Promicromonospora sp. Populi: one gene and its partners. The protein of the gene in region 3 binds, or shares a complex with, the protein of the main gene of each other region. Links are inferred from orthologs where the notes say so. Each region holds a gene or a part of one and is shown on either strand. Other genes may lie near its edges.

Region 1 (3,616 bases), 1.7 Mb from region 3 along the record:
GCAGCCCGCGTGCGGGCTCGGGGACGTGGAAAGGCACAGCGATCCTGCTTTCGTATCCGGGAAACGGTCCGGTCAGGTGCCCTCCACACGGGAGCTCCGGACGTCTCGATCAGGGTAACCGGAGGCTCTGACACCCGGGGGGCTTGTCTCACGGCGGCGACCATCACGTGGAACGCACACCACGTGAAACAGGGGCACCCCCGACATAAACGCCGGGGGCACCTCTGTTCGGCACCGCATTCATCGCCGCGTTGGTCGCGCGGACGGCGTCAGACCTCGTTGACCCCGTGGCAGACCTTGTACTTCTTGCCCGAGCCGCACGGGCACTGGGCGTTGCGCGGCGTGCCGGGGAACGTGCGGCCGTCGCTCGTGGCGGCTGTCGCCTCGCCGTGCAGCGCGGCCCGACGACGGGCGCCGTCCGGGGACTGCATGAACGCCGAGCCCGAGCCGTCCTCGCTCGGCGCCGAGTACGTCAGCGACTGCGGCCGGTTCGGGGCGTCGAGGCCCTTCGCGAGCAGGATGGGCTCCGTCGCGGCGCCCGCCGCGCGGCGCTGGCGCGGCGCGGGCGGCTGACTCGGCTGGCCCTGCCGCGGCAGTGACGCGGGCTGTACCACTGGGATCTGCGTGGTCGGCGGCGCTTCCGGCTGTCCCGTGCCCAGGCGGCCACGCGGCGGCACCGGCGGAGAGGCGGGCAGATCCGAGCCGGCGTCGTCGGCCTGCTCCGCACCGGGCTGCTGGACGGTCACCTCGAGGTTGAACAGGAACCCGACCGACTCCTCCTTGATGGCGTCGGTCATGGCCTGGAACAGCTGGAAGCCCTCGCGCTGGTACTCGACCAGCGGGTCGCGCTGCGCCATGGCGCGCAGCCCGATGCCCTCCTTGAGGTAGTCCATCTCGTAGAGGTGCTCACGCCACTTGCGGTCCAGCACCGAGAGCACCACACGGCGTTCGAGCTGGCGCATGGCCGGGGCGGAGAGCTCGTCCTCGCGCGCCTGGTAGGCCACCCGCGCGTCGGACAGGATCTCCTCCAGCAGCATGTCGCCCGTGAGCCGCTCGATGCCGCCGGCCTCATCGGCGATCTCGTCGGGCGTCAGGGAGACCGGGTACACGGCCTTGAGCGCCGTCCACAGCGCGTCCAGGTCCCACTGCTCCGACGAACCCTCGGCCGTCGCGTTGGTCACGTACTCCGTGACCGTGTCGGTGAGGAAGTGCTGCACCTGCTCACGCAGGTCCTCGCCCTTGAGCACTCGCAGGCGCTCGGCATAGATGACGCTGCGCTGGCGCGAGAGGACGTCGTCGTACTTCAGGACGTTCTTGCGGATCTCGAAGTTGCGCGACTCCACCTGGCCCTGCGCGGACATGATGCCGCGGGTGACCATCTTGGACTCCAGCGGCATGTCGTCCGGGAACCCGGCCCGGTTCATCATCGACTCGGCGAGACCGGAGTTGAACAGGCGCATCAGGTCGTCCTGCATCGACAGGTAGAACCGGGACTCCCCCGGGTCACCCTGCCGGCCGGAGCGTCCGCGCAGCTGGTTGTCGATCCGGCGGGACTCGTGGCGCTCGGTGCCGAGCACGTAGAGGCCACCGGCGGCCTTCACCTCGTCGTGCTCCGTCGCGACGCGGGCCTTCGCCTTCTCCAGCGCCTCCGGCCAGGCCGCCTCGTACTCCTCGGGCGTCTCGACCGGGTCCAGGCCCCGCTCGGCGAGCTCGGACACCGCGAGATACTCGGCGTTGCCGCCGAGCATGATGTCGGTACCACGGCCGGCCATGTTCGTGGCGACCGTGACGGCGCCCTTGCGGCCCGCCATCGCGACGACCGCAGCCTCGCGCTCGTGCTCCTTGGCGTTGAGCACGTTGTGCGGCACGCCGGCCTTCTTCAGCTTGGCACTCAGGAGCTCGGACTTCTCGACGCTCGTGGTGCCCACCAGGACCGGCTGGCCGTAGGCGTGCCGCTCCAGGATGTCGGCGACGACCGCGTTGTACTTGCCGTCCTCGGCCTTGTAGACGAGGTCGGGCTGGTCCAGGCGCTGCGGGTCGTTGTTCGTCGGGATCGGCACGACGCCGAGCTTGTACGTGCCCTGGAACTCCGCGGCCTCGGTCTCGGCCGTACCGGTCATCCCGGAGAGCTTCTTGTACAGCCGGAAGTAGTTCTGGAGGGTGATCGTGGCGAGCGTCTGGTTCTCCGCCTTGATCTCCACCCCCTCCTTGGCCTCGATGGCCTGGTGCATGCCCTCGTTGTAGCGGCGCCCGGCGAGGATGCGGCCGGTGTGCTCGTCGACGATCATGACCTCGCCGTTCAGCACGACGTAGTCCTTGTCGCGCTTGAACAGCTCCTTGGCCTTGATGGCGTTGTTCAGGAACCCGATCAGCGGCGTGTTCAGCGACTCGTAGAGGTTGTCGATGCCGAGGTAGTCCTCGACCTTCGCGATGCCGGGCTCGAGCACGCCGACGGTGCGCTTCTTCTCGTCGACCTCGTAGTCGACGGTGGGCACCAGGCGGCGCACGACCTTGGCGAACTCGTTGTACCAGCGGTTCGCGTCACCGGCCGCAGGGCCGGAGATGATCAGCGGCGTGCGCGCCTCGTCGATGAGGATCGAGTCGACCTCGTCGACGATCGCGAAGTTGTGCCCGCGCTGCACCAGGTCGTCGGTGGACCAGGCCATGTTGTCGCGCAGGTAGTCGAAGCCGAACTCGTTGTTCGTGCCGTAGGTGATGTCCGCGGCATACATCTCACGGCGCTGGGCCGGGGTCTGGCCCGACAGGATCACCCCCGTCGTCATACCCATGAACCGGAAGACGCGGCCCATCAGGTCACCCTGGTACTTGGCCAGGTAGTCGTTGGTGGTGATGACGTGGACGCCGTCGCCCGACAAGGCGTTGAGGTACGCGGCGGTGGTCGCCACCAGCGTCTTGCCCTCACCGGTGCGCATCTCGGCGATGTTGCCGAGGTGCAGCGCCGCACCACCCATGATCTGGACGTCGAAGTGCCGCTGGCCGAGGGTGCGGTGAGCCGCCTCGCGGATCGCCGCGAACACCTCCGGCATGAGCTCGTCGAGAGTCGCGCCGTGCTCCAGCCGTTCCCGGAAACGTGCGGTCTCCTCACGCAGCTCGGTGTCGCTCAGCTCGACAAAGCTGGGCTCCAAGCGGTTGACCTGCTCAGCCACGGAATGCAGCTTCTTCAGGACACGTCCTTCGCCTATGCGCAGGACCTTGTCGAGGATGGACACGCGGGTTCTCCCAGGTCGTCGGTCAAGTTTCGCCGTCGTCCATCGTAGGCCGTAAACCTCGGCGAGAGGCCCAAAGAACCGACAGCAGACAGGCAGGTTCGCTCCAGGGGTAACGCTCGCAACACCCGCAGGGTTCCAGCTGCGGTCCAGCACGGCGGTTCCGGCGCAGTCGTTCCGACCGCCGGGGCCCGGACGGCGCGGTCAGGTTGGACCGGCTCGGTCAGGCCGGCGCGGTCAGGCCGGCTCGGTCAGGCCGGGCCGGCGCTGGCGGCCGGCTCGCCGTCGGACGCGGGACGTGCCCGACGTTCCGCCTGCGCGTCGCGCATCCGCTCGGCGGCCGCATAGCCGAGCGCCGCCTCGGCCGCCTCGTCGGCGAGCGCCAGGCC
Region 2 (2,784 bases), 3.1 Mb from region 3 along the record:
GATCGCCCTGCCGATCCGTGCGCTCAACGAGGCCCTGATCGAGGAGCTGCGCCGGCTCGACCCGGACGAGATCTTCGAGGAGACCCTCATCCGGGGCCTCAAGCACATCACCACGCGGACAGCGGCCTGATGTCCGGCTCGGAGACGGGGCCCGGCCCGGCGGCCGGCCCCGGGTCCGGGGTGCGGCTCGTCGTCGTGCACCCCGACAAGGAGGTGCTGGCGCAGGCAGCGGCCGCGCGGCTGCTGACGCGCATCCTGGACGTGCAGTCGGTCCGCTCCCCCGTGCACGTTGTGCTCACCGGTGGCACGGTCGGCATCGCGTCGCTGGCGGCCGTGGCCGCCAGCCCGCTCGTGCCGGCCGTCGACTGGTCGGGGGTCCACCTCTGGTGGGGCGACGAGCGGTTCCTGCCGGACGGCGACCCGGACCGCAACGAGACGCAGGCCCGTCAGGCCCTGCTCGACGACCTGGTCGTCAACCACGGGCTCCCGGCGGCCAACGTCCACCCCATGCCGGGCCCGACGTCGGTCGCGACTCCCGAGGAGGGCGCCGCGGTCTACGCGGCGCAGCTCGCGGAGCACGCACCGGCCGGCGCGGCGACCCCCGTGCCGGCGTTCGACGTCCTGCTGCTCGGCATGGGGCCCGACGGGCACGTCGCGTCCCTGTTCCCCGGCCACGACGGCCTGGCCGCCCAGGGCACGACGGCGGGCGTGCACGGCTCGCCCAAGCCGCCGCCCGAGCGGGTCTCGCTCACGTTCGACGCGATCCGGTCCGCCCGCGAGGTGTGGATCGTTGCGGCGGGGGCCGAGAAGGCCGGGCAGGTGGCCGCCGCGCTGGCGGGCGAGCCGGTGACGAAGGTGCCCGCCGCGGGCGCCGTCGGGCAGGCACGGACCCTGTGGCTGCTGGACGCGGAAGCGGCCGGCGCCAAGAAGTGACCGCACAGCGGAACTGACAACACAGCGGTGAAGCAGAGCGCCTGCCCCGGTCGACCCGACCGGGGCAGGCGCTCTGCTTCACCACACTGCAAAAAAAGTTAGCTTGCTACGCGTCCGCCACGGCGGATCCGCAGTGCCTCCAGCGCCTCCTCCAGGAGGGCGGCGCCGTCCTCCTCGGACCGGCGCTCCTTCACGTAGGCAAGGTGCGTCTTGTACGGCTCGTTCCGCACGGGAGCCGGCGGATTGACCGGATCCATCCCTGCGGGGAACCCGCAACGGGGGCAGTCCCACTGCGTGGGAGCCTCCACGTCCTCGCCCACCGAGAAGCTCGGTGCTGTCTCGTGCCCGTTGGCACACCAGTAAGAAACCCGGATACGTGGCGCAGTGTCGCCGCGCTCCGTCTCCCCGAGGGGGCCTGCACCTACCCTGCTCCCCCGAATCGCATGACCACCTGATGCCACGTCTGTCGTCCCCTCTGTGTGTGGCCGTCAGCCGCTGGCCGCTTGGCGACCGGTCAGCTGACCCGCTGGATGAGCCCGAGCAGCACGATCACCACGGCCCACACCAGGGCGAAGCCAACGGTGATGCGGTTGAGGTTCCGCTCGGCCACGCCGGACGAACCGGCGCCCATCGAGATACCGCCACCGAACATGTCAGACATCCCGCCACCCTTGCCCTTGTGGAGCAGGATGAGCATGGTCAAGAAGCCGCTGGTCAGGACCAGCAGGACCAGAAGGATGATGCGGAGCGCGTCCACGAGTTCACGTCCTCGGTTGTAGGTGTACCGGGTGTTTCCCGGCGGCGGATCGGTCAAGAGTAAGCGAGACGCACCTCACAGTGCGAACCACCTGTTCAGGACTCCATGCAGCAAGCGATAGAGCCGTGAGCAGCGGTCACACCTGGAACATCACGCCCGAGCGAGAGTACATCAGCCAGATTGCGAGACGGTCTCAGCCCCGCGATGTCAGCCATTGGTTGTGGGCGCGACCGTTGCGACCAACCGCCCGTTCTAGGCGCAACGATCGCGCCCACAACCACTGGAGAATCAGGCCGTTACGTGGGACTGGTAGCGGGCAATTCTCGCGAACTCTTCCGGGTCCAGGCTCGCGCCGCCGACCAGGGCGCCGTCGACGTCGGGCTGCGCCATGATCTGCGCGACGTTGCCCGACTTCACCGAGCCGCCGTACAGCACCCGCACGCCCGCGGCGACGTCGGCGCCGCACAGCTCGCCGAGCACGCGGCGGATCGCGCCGCACACCTCCTGCGCGTCCTCCGGGGTGGCGACCTCGCCGGTGCCGATGGCCCAGACGGGCTCGTAGGCGACGACGATCTGCGCGACCTGCTCGGCCGGGACGTCCGCCAGCGCGGCCTCGACCTGCGCCAGCGTGTAGGACACCTGGTCGCCGGCCTTACGGACCTCCAGGCCCTCGCCGACGCACAGGATCGGGGTCAGGCCGTGGGCGAAGGCGGCACGCACCTTGGCGTTCACGACGTCGTCGGTCTCCGCGTGGTGCTCGCGCCGCTCCGAGTGCCCGATCGCCACGTAGGTGCAGCCCAGCTTCGACAGCATCGCCCCGGAGACCTCACCGGTGTACGCGCCGGACTCGTGCTTGGAGAGATCCTGGGCGCCGTAGACGAGCTCCAGCTTGTCGCCGTCGACGAGCGTCTGCACCGACCGCAGGTCGGTGAACGGCGGCAGCACCGCCACCTCGACCGCCTGGTAGTCGTGCTTGGCGTCCTTCAGGGACCAGGAGAGCTTCTGGACCGTGCTGATCGCCTGCTGGTGGTCCAGGTTCATCTTCCAGTTGCCCGCCATCAGGGGCGTGCGGGTGGTAGCCACGTTTTCTTCCT
Region 3 (3,005 bases):
GACCGATGTACAGATGACCGCCGGGAACCCGTGGTAGCCGAGGAACGACGGTGCCGCTCCGGCGTCCTTGATCACCTTCGCGGCGACCGTGTCCAGGTCCGCGGTGGTCAGGCCGGGCCGGGCTGCGGCCCGGACTGCGGCGAGCGTGTCCGCGACGACCAGACCGGCGCGCCGCATGAGGCGCACCTGGTCCGGCGTCTTGTACTCGACCCGCTCCCGACCGAAGACCACGCTCAGCCCAGCTGGGCCGCGAGGGTGGCGACGATGCGGTCGGTGACCTCGGAGATCTCGCCGACGCCGTCCACCTTGGCCAGCAGCCCCCGCGCCGCGTAGGCCTCGGTCAGGGGGGCCGTCTCGGTGTAGTAGATGTCGAGGCGGCGGGCGATCCCCTCGGGGGTGTCGTCCTCCCGGCCCTCGTCGTGCGCCCGCTTGGTGAGGCGCTCGATCAGTACGTCCCGCTCCGCCGTCAGCTCGATCACGCCGTCGAGCTCCCAGCCGAAGCTGGCGAGCGCGGTGTCCAGCTCGGCGACCTGGGCCGCGTTGCGCGGGTAGCCGTCGAGCAGGAAACCGGCCTTGACGTCCTCGTCACCGAGGCGGTCGTGGACCATGGCGTTGGTGACCTCGTCCGGGACGAGGTCACCCTTCTCGATGTATGCCTTGGCGGTGGTACCGAGCTCCGTGTTGTCCTTGATGTTGGCCCGGAAGATGTCACCGGTAGAGATTGCCACGATCCCGAAGACCTCGGCGAGGCGCGCAGCCTGCGTGCCCTTGCCTACGCCCTGCGGACCCATGATGACCAGGCGGGTGACCTGGCCCTCCTGGTCCGGACGAGCGTGGAGCTCGCGACGGGAAGTGGTGTTGGGGGTCTGACTCAACGGAGGAATCCTTCGTAATGGCGCTGTTGCAGCTGCGAGTCGATCTGCTTGACCGTCTCCAGGCCGACGCCCACCACGATGAGGATCGAGGCACCGCCGAAGGGCAGGGAGGTGCTGACGCCGAGGAAGACAAGCACCAGCGTCGGGATCAGCGCGATCAGCGCGAGGTACACGGAACCGGCGGAGGTGATCCGGGTGATCACGAAGTCCAGGTACTCCGCCGTGGGGCGGCCGGCACGGATGCCGGGGATGAAGCCGCCGTACTTCTTCATGTTGTCCGCGACCTCGTCCGGGTTGAACGTGATCGAGGTGTAGAAGAAGCAGAAGAAGATGATCATCAACGAGTAGATCAGGATGTACAGCGGCGACGACTGCTGGACCAGGTTGTTCGAGATCCAGACGACCCAGTCGGCCTCCTGGTTGCCGAACTGGGCGAGAAGGCCCGGGATGGCCAGGATCGAGGCCGCGAAGATCACGGGGATCACGCCGGCCATGTTGATCTTGATCGGGATGTACGTGCTGGTGCCGCCGTACATGCGACGGCCCACCATGCGCTTCGCGTACTGCACGGGGATGCGGCGCTGCGACTGCTCGACGAACACCACAAGACCGATCACCAGGATGATGACCAGGATCATGACCGTGAAGTTCACGACGCCGTTGGCGCCACCGGCGATCGACCAGAGGGACGTCGGGAAGCTCGCCGCGATCGACGTGAAGATCAGGAGCGACATGCCGTTGCCGACGCCGCGCTCGGTGATGAGCTCGCCGAGCCACATGACCAGGCCGGTACCGGCGGTCATGGTGATGACCATGAAGACCGAGGTCAGGATGCTGTCGTCCGCGATGACATCAACCGGGCAGCCCGTGAACAGCAGGCCCTGGCGCGCCGTCGTGATGACGGTCGTGGACTGCAGGATCGCGAGGGCGATCGTGAGGTAGCGGGTGTACTGGGTCAGCTTGGTCTGACCCGACTGGCCCTCCTTGTACAGCGCCTCGAAGCGTGGGATGACCACGCGAAGCAGCTGCACGATGATGCTCGCCGTGATGTACGGCATGATCCCGAGAGCAAAGATCGACAGCTGCAGCAGAGCTCCGCCGCTGAAGACGTTGATCAGGCCGAGCAGGCTGTCGTTGTCGTTCTGCGCGATGCATTGCTGGACGTTCGCATAGTCCACACCGGGAGTCGGGATGAACGACCCGAGCCGGAAGATCGCCATGATCGCGATCGTGAACAGCAGCTTGCGCCGCAGGTCTGGCGTCCGGAAAGCCCGGCCGAAAGCGCTGAGCACCCTATCCTCCTGGCCCGCCGTTGCGGGATCTCGTGTCGCCGGCGGGACGCCGGCGAGGTGTGTCGAACGTGGGCCAGACCACAACGCTGCAGCCAGACCGTGTCGGATTCTACGTTGCTCACGGGGTCGTCCGGACCACGAAAGCTCCAGAAATTCTCAAGAGAGCCCACAGAGAGCACACAGGGCCGGCCGCGCATGACGCGCTGCCGGCCCTGCCAGCTTTTCTCAGGCCTCCGAGACCGTACCGCCGGCCGCCAGGATCTTCTCCTTGGCGGACGTCGAGACGCGGTCGACCGCGATCTCGAGCTTGACGGTGATCTCGCCGTTGCCGAGCACCTTCACGGGCTGGCCCTTGCGGACCGCCCCCTTGGCGACGAGGTCCTCGACGGTGACGGAGCCACCCTCGGGGAACAGCGTGGAGAGCTTGTCCAGGTTCACGACCTGGAACTCCACCCGGAACGGGTTCTTGAACCCACGCAGCTTCGGGAGGCGCATGTGCAGAGGCACCTGCCCACCCTCGAAGCCTGCGGGCACCTGGTAACGAGCCTTCGTACCCTTGGTACCACGACCTGCCGTCTTACCCTTCGAGCCTTCACCGCGACCCACACGGGTCTTCGCGGTCTTGGCGCCGGGGGCCGGACGGAGGTGGTGCATCTTCAGCGGCTTGTTCTCCGCCATGATCACTCGACCTCCTCGACGGCGACGAGGTGCGCCACCGTCTTGACCATGCCACGAATCTCCGCACGGTCCTCCTTCACGGCAGTGTCGCCGATCCGCTTGAGGCCGAGGGTTCGCAGCGTGTCACGCTGGTTCTGCTTGCCGCCGATGGCGGACTTGG

The links. Proteins that work in one complex are often made in the same cells at the same time.
Region 1: the proteins of secY (region 3) and secA are in contact, whole or in part, in a crystal structure (PDB 3DIN), measured with the Thermotoga maritima proteins. The link is inferred for Promicromonospora sp. Populi from one-to-one orthologs. Residues at the interface, in WP_004081795.1 of Thermotoga maritima: Glu108, Gly109, Glu110, Glu111, Ala236, Glu237, Arg238, Arg239, Ile240, Thr241, Ile242, Gln243, Tyr244, Ala245, Arg246, Arg247, Val248, Thr249, Gly250, Arg251, Arg252, Val253, Tyr254, Gly256, Ala257, Ser258, Thr259, Tyr260, Leu261, Pro262; in WP_004082002.1 of Thermotoga maritima: Glu261, Ala262, Arg263, Lys300, Ala301, Arg302, Thr303, Ile304, Ile305, Leu323, Tyr324, Asp325, Pro326, Val329, Ser330, Tyr333, Ile336, Lys340, Phe345, Val349, Glu363, Phe364, Tyr374, Ser375, Gly376, Gly377, Glu393, Ile395, Thr482, Ser483.
Region 2: secY (region 3) and secG share a complex: the UniProt entries of both Escherichia coli proteins name them as parts of the sec protein translocase complex. The link is inferred for Promicromonospora sp. Populi from one-to-one orthologs.

Annotation. Positions count from the first base shown.
Region 1 is NZ_CP163528.1:2,694,839-2,698,454, forward strand. The notes cover bases 70-3,616. They hold secA (preprotein translocase subunit SecA), read right to left. Parts: upstream 3,231-3,616; coding sequence 270-3,230; downstream 70-269. Other genes in these bases: AB1046_RS12210 (cation:proton antiporter), read right to left, coding at 3,479-3,616. Also shown: AB1046_RS12200 (homoserine dehydrogenase), read right to left, coding at 1-37. UniProt on the Escherichia coli protein: Required for protein export, interacts with the SecYEG preprotein conducting channel.
Region 2 is NZ_CP163528.1:1,307,294-1,310,077, forward strand. Bases 70-2,784 are described here. They hold secG (preprotein translocase subunit SecG), read right to left. Parts: upstream 1,691-2,784; coding sequence 1,448-1,690; downstream 70-1,447. Other genes in these bases: opcA (glucose-6-phosphate dehydrogenase assembly protein OpcA), read left to right, coding at 70-130; pgl (6-phosphogluconolactonase), read left to right, coding at 130-933; AB1046_RS05880 (RNA polymerase-binding protein RbpA), read right to left, coding at 1,032-1,394; tpiA (triose-phosphate isomerase), read right to left, coding at 1,979-2,749. Outside these bases: more of opcA, read left to right, coding at 1-69. UniProt on the Escherichia coli protein: Subunit of the protein translocation channel SecYEG. Overexpression of some hybrid proteins has been thought to jam the protein secretion apparatus resulting in cell death; while this may be true it also results in FtsH-mediated degradation of SecY.
Region 3 is NZ_CP163528.1:4,392,157-4,395,161, reverse strand. Bases 20-2,955 are described here. They hold secY (preprotein translocase subunit SecY), read right to left. Parts: upstream 2,168-2,955; coding sequence 872-2,167; downstream 20-871. Other genes in these bases: rpmD (50S ribosomal protein L30), read right to left, coding at 2,848-2,955; rplO (50S ribosomal protein L15), read right to left, coding at 2,393-2,845; AB1046_RS19920 (adenylate kinase), read right to left, coding at 234-791; map (type I methionyl aminopeptidase), read right to left, coding at 20-231. Outside these bases: more of map, read right to left, coding at 1-19; more of rpmD, read right to left, coding at 2,956-3,005. UniProt on the Escherichia coli protein: The central subunit of the protein translocation channel SecYEG. Consists of two halves formed by TMs 1-5 and 6-10.